Linked DNA regions of Luteolibacter sp. LG18. The main gene of each other region encodes a partner of the protein of the gene in region 2 in a complex. Links are inferred from orthologs where the notes say so. Each region holds a gene or a part of one and is shown on either strand. Other genes may lie near its edges.

What was found. The genes of interacting proteins can lie anywhere in the genome.
Region 1: the proteins of llg_RS11305 (region 2) and dapF are in contact, whole or in part, in a solved structure (PDB 5YGU), measured with the Escherichia coli proteins. The link is inferred for Luteolibacter sp. LG18 from one-to-one orthologs.

The regions. Positions count from the first base shown.
Region 1 is NZ_AP024600.1:3,089,428-3,092,971, forward strand. The notes cover bases 57-2,960. They hold dapF (diaminopimelate epimerase), read right to left. Parts: upstream 1,966-2,960; coding sequence 1,147-1,965; downstream 57-1,146. Other genes in these bases: llg_RS12740 (hypothetical protein), read right to left, coding at 57-798; trpA (tryptophan synthase subunit alpha), read right to left, coding at 2,016-2,810; llg_RS12755 (hypothetical protein), read right to left, coding at 2,901-2,960. Also shown: more of llg_RS12740, read right to left, coding at 1-56; more of llg_RS12755, read right to left, coding at 2,961-3,314. UniProt on the Escherichia coli protein: Involved in the succinylase branch of the L-lysine biosynthesis and in the biosynthesis of the pentapeptide incorporated in the peptidoglycan moiety. Catalyzes the stereoinversion of LL-2,6-diaminopimelate (L,L-DAP) to meso-diaminopimelate (meso-DAP).
Region 2 is NZ_AP024600.1:2,710,925-2,714,923, forward strand. Bases 686-3,525 are described here. They hold llg_RS11305 (NUDIX domain-containing protein), read left to right. Parts: upstream 686-1,791; coding sequence 1,792-2,259; downstream 2,260-3,525. Other genes in these bases: llg_RS11295 (hypothetical protein), read right to left, coding at 774-1,301; llg_RS11300 (hypothetical protein), read left to right, coding at 1,413-1,739; llg_RS11310 (hypothetical protein), read right to left, coding at 2,629-2,772; rsmB (16S rRNA (cytosine(967)-C(5))-methyltransferase RsmB), read right to left, coding at 2,793-3,525. In the rest of the region: llg_RS11290 (hypothetical protein), read left to right, coding at 1-625; more of rsmB, read right to left, coding at 3,526-3,999. UniProt on the Escherichia coli protein: Master regulator of 5'-end-dependent mRNA decay.

The sequences.
Region 1 (3,544 bases), 380 kb from region 2 along the record:
GTAGATCCGCTTGGAGGTGCGGATCACCACGCCGCTGAGGTAACCGCGGTCGCCGCTGGTGGCCTTCATCACCACCGAGAAATACGAGCGGTCCTTGTCGCCGGAGGCGAGCGGCTGGAAATCACGGGATTCGAGCGAGGCCCCGCTCTTCTCCAACTGCGAGACGATCGGCTCCGCGACGGCGCTCGGGTAGGTTTCCAGCGCCTGCTCCGAGGTCTTCTTGGTGGCGTCCTCGAAGGCCATGTAGATCAGCATCCCGCTGGCACCGAGCTGGGCGTTTCCGGCGTAGACCTCGCGGCCGCCCTCGAGCTCGCTCTGGGGCAGATCGACCGCTTTCCAATCGCCCGGCATGGTGAAGCTGAACAGGCCGTGGCTCTTGATCGGCGTGTCCGCCATCGGCAGCGTGAGCCGGAGGTAGTGGATCTTCACCTCGCCCGCTTCCGTCTTCTTGAAGGTCACGGAGAAGGAGCCCTTGAAATCCCCGCCGGTGCGCGGGATGCGCAGCGTGCCCTTGGCGCTGATTTGCCCGCACTCGGCGGTGTAGGTCACCTCCTCGTAGCTGCCCGGGGTTTTCGCCTTCTGGTCCAGCGCGGCCTGGACACCGGCGCGGAACTGCTCCTTGGAGAGCGGGCTGGTGATCTCCACCTTGCCATCCGTTTCCACGATCGCTCCGGAGCAAAAGGGCGTGAGTTGGTCCAGAATCCGCTTGTCCGCGGTCTGTTGGAAGCCGGTGTAGGCCTCGAAGGTTTTGCGCGCCTGATCCGCGTCATTCGCAAGCGCGGGCAGTGCTAAACTCAAAGCGGCGGCTATCAACAGGCGCGTCACGCGAAAAACCTGTCAGTAAAGTTGCAACATTACAATTGAGAATCGTTCGCAATTTGCATGAGGCTTTGGCAATAAATGGGAAATTGCATGGTTAAGGCCGGTTTTCGGCGATTGGGCCCTTGCTGTTAGTAGATTTACGAGCGGTGGGCTCTATTAACTCGAAAGTGAGTTGGTCGTCGGCCGGGGAGGGCGGCGCGTTTGGCGAACGTGACAATTGAGAATGGGCCACGGGAGCCGGGCACGAAAAAGCCCGGCGGTGGGGCCGGGCTTTGACTGGGAGCACGGACATTCCTGTCCGTGTTTCGGGAAGGAAGAAAGGGCTCAGATCTCGATCTCGCCTTCGAAGACGAAGTCGGCGGGACCGGAGAGGGTGACATTGGTGAAGCTCTGGTCACCGGTCTTTTCGAAGCCGATCTCCAGGGTGTCGCCGCCTTCCACGTCCACCTGGATCGGGGACGGGGCACCGGTGAGGAGGTGGTGGATCAGCGCGCTGGCGACCATGCCGGTGCCGCAGGCGAGCGTTTCATCCTCCACGCCGCGCTCGTAGGTGCGGATGGCGATGTGGCCGGGCTCCAGGACCTTGGCGAAGTTCGCGTTGGTGCCGGCCGGGGCGAAGGCCTCGTGGAAACGGATCGCCGCGCCGTGCTCGACCACGTCGGTTTCATCGAGGTCGTCGACGAAGACGACCACGTGGGGCACGCCGGTGTTGAGGAAATGGAGGTCGCCGACGAGGTCTTCGATCTCGACGCCGGTGTTGAGCTTCAGGTCCTTCGGCTCGGACATGGCGATGCGGACGTTCTCGCCGACCATGTCCGCGGCGAGGGTGCCGGCGATGGTCTCGAAGGTCACGCGCTCCGCCGGCTCGTCGCCGAGGTGGGCGGTGAAGCGGCCGAAGCAGCGGGCACCGTTGCCGCACATCTCGGCCTCGCCGCCATCGGCATTGTAGTAGCGGAACTTGTAGTCCGCGCCGTTCTCGGCGGGTTCGACGGCCAGCAGGCCATCGGCACCGATGCCGCGGTGACGGTCGCAGAGCGCGGCGATGATGTCGCCATCGAGTTCAGCGGAGAGGGACAGGTCGCGGTTGTCGACGACGATGAAATCGTTGCCGGCACCGTTCATCTTGTAGAAGTGGAGGAGCATGGGAAGAGAGACGGAAGACTTGAAGAAGGAAGACGGAAGAGAAGAGGGTTTCAGACCGACTTGGTGGCGGCGATGAGCGGGGCGGTGAACTCGCGGACGGCCGCGGCGGCGCGGTCCGGGTGGAGCTCCACCTGCTTGACGATCGCCGAGCCGACGATCACGCCATCCGCGGATTCCGCAACCATTTTGGCCTGGTCCGGGGTGGTGATGCCGAAGCCGACGCAGACCGGGGTTTCGGTGTGGGCCTTGATGGCGGCCACCTGGGCGGCGATGTTCGCGGAGGGGGCGACGTGGCCGCCGGTGACGCCGGTGCGGGAGAGGGCGTAGATGAAGCCCTCCGCGCTCTTTGCCAGCAGGCCCACGCGGTCGGCGGGGGTGGTGGGGGCGATCAGGCGGATGTGCTTCAGTCCCTCGCCGCGGGCGAGCTCGGCGTTCTGGTCGGCCTCGTCCGGCGGCAGGTCCAGGAGCAGGATGCCATCGGCCCCGGCGGCGGCGGCGTCCTGGTGGAAGCGCTCGTAGCCGTAGGTGAAGACCGGATTGAGGTAGGTGAAGAGGACGATCGGGGTCTCGTTCGTCTCGCGGAAGCGGCGGATGAGTTCCAGCGACTTCGCGGTGGTCATGCCGGCCTTCAGGGCGCGGTCGGCGGCCATCTGGTTGACGATGCCATCGGCGAGCGGATCGGAGAACGGCAGGCCCAGCTCGATGATGTCCGCGCCGGCGGCGGCGAGGTCCTTGAGGATTTCCAGCGAGGCCTCGAATCCCGGGTCACCGGCGGCCACGTAGGCGACGAAGGCTTTTTTCCCTTCGGAACGGAGGCGGGCGAATGCGGCGTCGATGCGGTTCATGGCTGGATGGGCGGTTTCCCGAGGCGGGGCGGGAGCATTCGCGGTTTCGACGCCGGTGGCAAGCGCGAGGGTGGGCTGCGGAACGCGCCGTCAATCCTCCGCGATCAGGTGGCCGGCCACGGTCTGGTCCCGCAGGCCATTTCGGTGGCGGATGACCGACACGTGATCCTTTCCTCCTGAAAGATCGCGATGCAGTGTGAAATGATCTCCCACCCGGGCGTCGAACGCCAGGCTGCCGCCGGGCCGGAATCCAGCTCTTGTGCTCCGAGAGCTGAGGATGACTCCGAGCGACGTCCGTCCGGGCGGAATCAGAAACCGAGTGCTGGACCGCCAGAAGGACGTCGGCTGGCCATTGATCTCGATGATCTCGAGATTGTCCGCGAAAAAATGGACGGGCTTTTCCGCTTCCACCACCGCATGGGGCGTGGCCTGCGGGGTATTCACGAATTGGTTCGGATACGAGCAGGATGCCGCCATCAGGGCGGTTGCGGGGATCAAGGCCACGGTGAAGGGGCTTGATCGGACTTTGCGATTCATCCCTGCATCATGGGACTCCCCATCGGAATGGATCAAGAGGGCAACGTGCCCCGCGAATGGATTACAGCTCCAAAAACGAAGCGGTCCGACCGATGATCCACAGGAAAAACCCAAAAACCTGGAGGACCTTCAGTCGGACCGCCTTATCGTGTCGCGACATCGACCATTACGCGGGCGATCGGGTGTTTTATCACAAA
Region 2 (3,999 bases):
TTCGATCCAGCAGGGCGTGCTCACCGCGCTGCCGTTTCTCGATGTGCTGTCGGCCTACGCCGATACCCGTCGTTTCCGCGTGATCCAGCTCACCGAGGCGCATGCCGATTGGAAGTGGACGAAGGAGGCCACGGACTTCGACAAGATCGTGCTCGCGAGCGAGGGGCTGGTGCGGCTGGAAGGTTCGATGAAGATCCGCAAGGGCGCGATCGACGGCCAATTCATGCTGGGGTTGGCTCCCGGCACGCTGGGCACGATCCCCGGCGCGGAAACGGTGGTGTTCCAGCCGGGGCCGAACGGCCTGCTGTGGGCTCCGCTGCATGTCACCGGCACGCTCGAGGATCCGAAGGAGGACCTCAGCGACCGGCTCATCGCCGCGGCGGGCATCCGCATGATCGAGGTGCTGCCGGAAACCGGTGAGAAGGTGCTGAAGTTCACCCGTCAGGTCATCGGCGACGATCCCTCGAAGACCGCGCGGAAGGTGGAGCACGCCGTCGAACAGGGCGTGAAGGCGATCGACAAGGCCAGCGACGTCGTCAACCAGGCCAGCGGACTCCTCGGCGGGCTATTGGGAAATGATCCGCCGCCGCCACCTCCGGAGAAGAAGGAGCCGGAGAAGAAGTAGGGGCCACAAGGAGCAGGGACATTCTTGTCCCGTTCTTCAATGGCCCGTGAAGGGAAGGGGGACTTCGTTCTCTTTCCTGGCTCGGTATTCGAGTGATATCGAGGCTCGTGGCAGAACGGGACAGGAATGTCCCTGCTCCTTGTTTGCCTCACTTGATCGAGAACTTGCGGCCGCGGCCGGATTCCCAGGCGTCCTTCACGCTCTTGAGCAGGGCTTGTAGCTCGTCCTCGCTCTGGAGGCGGAACTCGATGCACTTGGCGTGGGTGGTCTCGGGGAATTTCTTCAGCACCATGTTCTGGGCGTCGGTGGTGCCGGCGCGCTTGGTGGTTTCATCGAGCAGTTGCTTCGCGCGGTCCACGGCATTGCCGACGGTGCTGGAGCCGGTGGCGGGCGGCTCCACGAAGTAGAAGCGGGCGAGCGCCTGGCCGTTGGTGTCCACGTTCACTTCGTGCACGACCACGGTGCCATCGACGAGGTAGGTCTGCTCGCTGATCGAGGTGATGCGGTCGAGCGCCACCATGTAGCTGCCGCCGGGAAGCGCGGCCTGCCAGAAACGGCGGGGACCATCGGCCTCGGTGCCCTTGCTGGAGTCCTGGCCGGTGGTGTCGGTGTTCTGGGCGTGGAGCGGAGCGGAAACGAGAAGCGCGAGCAGCGGAAACAAAGCGAGGGCTTTCATGACAGTGGAAACCCTGTCACGGGCCGTTGGTTTTGGCCAGCACTCCGGTATTTTCGGAAGCATCTTGCCGCCGGTGGCGCGCGCGGGCAGGGGTAGGGCATGCAGGCACCGGTGAAAGGCAGGCTGGCGGCGGGCTTGGGCCCAGCGGGAGAGGAGACGTTCCATCCGTTGGTGGAGCGACCGGGCCTGCTGCTGGAGGAGATCGTCTCGCGGGGCCAGCCGACGCCGGAGGGCGAGTGGTATGACCAGGAGCGGGACGAGTGGGTGTTGCTCGCGAAAGGCCGCGCGACCCTGGTGTTCGATCCCGGCGGGCCAATGGAGCTGGAAACCGGTGAGCATGTGCTCATTCCCGCGCGCCTGCGGCACCGGGTGGAGCGGGTCTCGGTGGATGCGGTGTGGCTGGCGCTGCATTTCGATCCGGCGCTACGGGATTCCTGATGTTCGCTTTTGGGGATTGTTTCGCCGGTAGGGCGACCTCATGCTCAGCGGCATGGTGCGTTTCCGTCCGAACGTGGCGGCTTTGATGGTCCGCCCGGAGCAAGGCCAGCTTTTGATTTGCGAGCGATCGACTCTCCCCGGAGCCTGGCAGTTTCCGCAGGGCGGGGTGGACGCGGGTGAGTCGCTGGAGGCGGCGTTGTTCCGCGAGGTGCGGGAGGAGATCGGGCTGCTGCCGCGTCACTATCAGGTCGTGCGGATGCTGGATGGCTACCGCTACCTCTACCCCGCCGAGGTCCGGGGGAAGAAGCTGAAGAAGCACGGCTTCCACGGCCAGGCCCAGACCTACTTCCTCTGCCATGTCCACCCGGATGCTCCAGCGGTGAACGTGGACCAGAAGCCGCGCGAGTTTTCCTCCTACCGCTGGATCGATCCGGACGAGTTCGAGCTGGAGTGGTTGCCCGCCTTCAAGCGCGACGTCTATCGTCAGGTTATGCGGGACTTCTTCGGAGTTCTTTTGTAAATCCGTAAATTTTATAGATTCGGTATTTAGGGGTTGCCACACCGGAAATTTTAGGGAACTTTACAAACATCCTCGAACCGGGAAGGTTTGGAGTCCAATGTCTGGGGGGAGATTGGAATCCGCTTTGACCTTCCCTGTTCCTTTGGGGGGATAGTGATTGAGGCGCGGGTTCAGCAATGGGCCCGCGCCTTGTTCATCTCCGGGCGGAGGGGAAAAGAACGGCTCAAAAAGGCACGCGTCTTTACAAAACTTTCGTGCAAAAGGCATGTTGAGGGGCGCTTTGTAAACGCGGTTCTCCCGTGAAGGATTGCGTTTTGAGCGGGCAGCTGCTCCCAGGCCTCCTAAAGGAGAGGCATCTAACAAGGAATGTTACTCCGCGCGCGCGGGAGCGGCGGCGGGCAGCTCCTTGCGGGAGAACTCGGTGTTGGCATTGAGATACCAGACCAGCCCGGCGCTCCCCAGCACCGCGAGGATGACGAGGACGACCAACAGCATGCCGAAGCAGGATTTCATGCGGGAGGGATCTTCGGCGTTCAGGCGGAAGTTTCAAGCCGGGCGGCGAAGGCGCCGTCGGTTCCATCGCGGAAAGGCAGTGCCTGGCGGGTGCCGGTGAGCTTTACCTCCGGATGGGCGGCCACGAAGGCGGCGACCTGGTCCTCGTTCTCGTCCTTCTCGATCGAGCAGGTGGAGTAGATGAGGCGACCGCCGGGCTTCAGGCAGGGCAGGGCGTTTTCGAGGATCTGTCGCTGGATCCGGAGCAGGGCCTCGATGTGGTCCTGTTGGAGGCGCCAGCGGACGTCCACGCGGCGGCGGATCACGCCGGAGTTCGAGCAGGGGACGTCGAGCAGGATGGCATCGAAGGCCCCGTGCCACTCGGTCGGAGCGGGCTTCGTCCAATCGTGGACGGCCACTTCGGAGGGTTCGCAGCCGAGGCGTTCGAGGTTCTCACGCAGGCGCGGCAGGCGCTTTTCGTTGGAATCGGTGCAGACCAGCGAGCTGCCGCCTCCCTGGGCCGCGGCGATGAGGAAGGACTTGCCGCCGGGAGCCGCGCAGGCGTCGAGGATGCGTTCGCCGGGCTTCGGATCGAGCAGCTCGACGGAATGGCGGGTCGCCGGGTCCTGGATGTAGATCTGGCCGGCGGCGAGCAGGGCGGACGGTGGCGCGCCTTCCAGCTTGAAGAAGCCGGTGGCTCCTTCCACGGGAGTGCCGGGCATTTCCTCCGGAGCGGGGCGCAGCGGGTTGATGCGGGCGAAGGTTTCCGCGGGCTGGTTGTTCCACTCCATCAGGGCCAGGGTGTTGGCCTTGCCGAAGGCGGACTTCCAGCGGTTGTAGAGCCAGTCCGGATGGGAAAGCGTGATCGCCGGGGCGAGGTCGGCCAGGTCGTCCATCAGCCGCTTCTTCGAAGTGGTGGCGCGGCGCAGGACGGCGTTGATGAGGCCGCGGACGTTGGCCTTGCCGACTTCCACCGTCTCATGGACGGCGGCGTGGTCGGGCAAACCGAGGATGAAGAGCTGGCACAGGCCCACGCGCAGGATATCGCGGGTGTCCGGATCGAGCTTGCCGTTGCGGAGCTTGCCGATCCAGTGGTCGATCACGCGGCGGTTCCGCAGCACGCCGAGGAGGATCGCCTGCAGCAGCCCGCGGTCCTGGGACGAAAGCTGGCGGCGGTGGGCGTGGCGCTCCACCAGCGTCTCGGCGTAATCGTGGCCTTTCGCCCACGCGCGGAGGGCGGAGACGGCG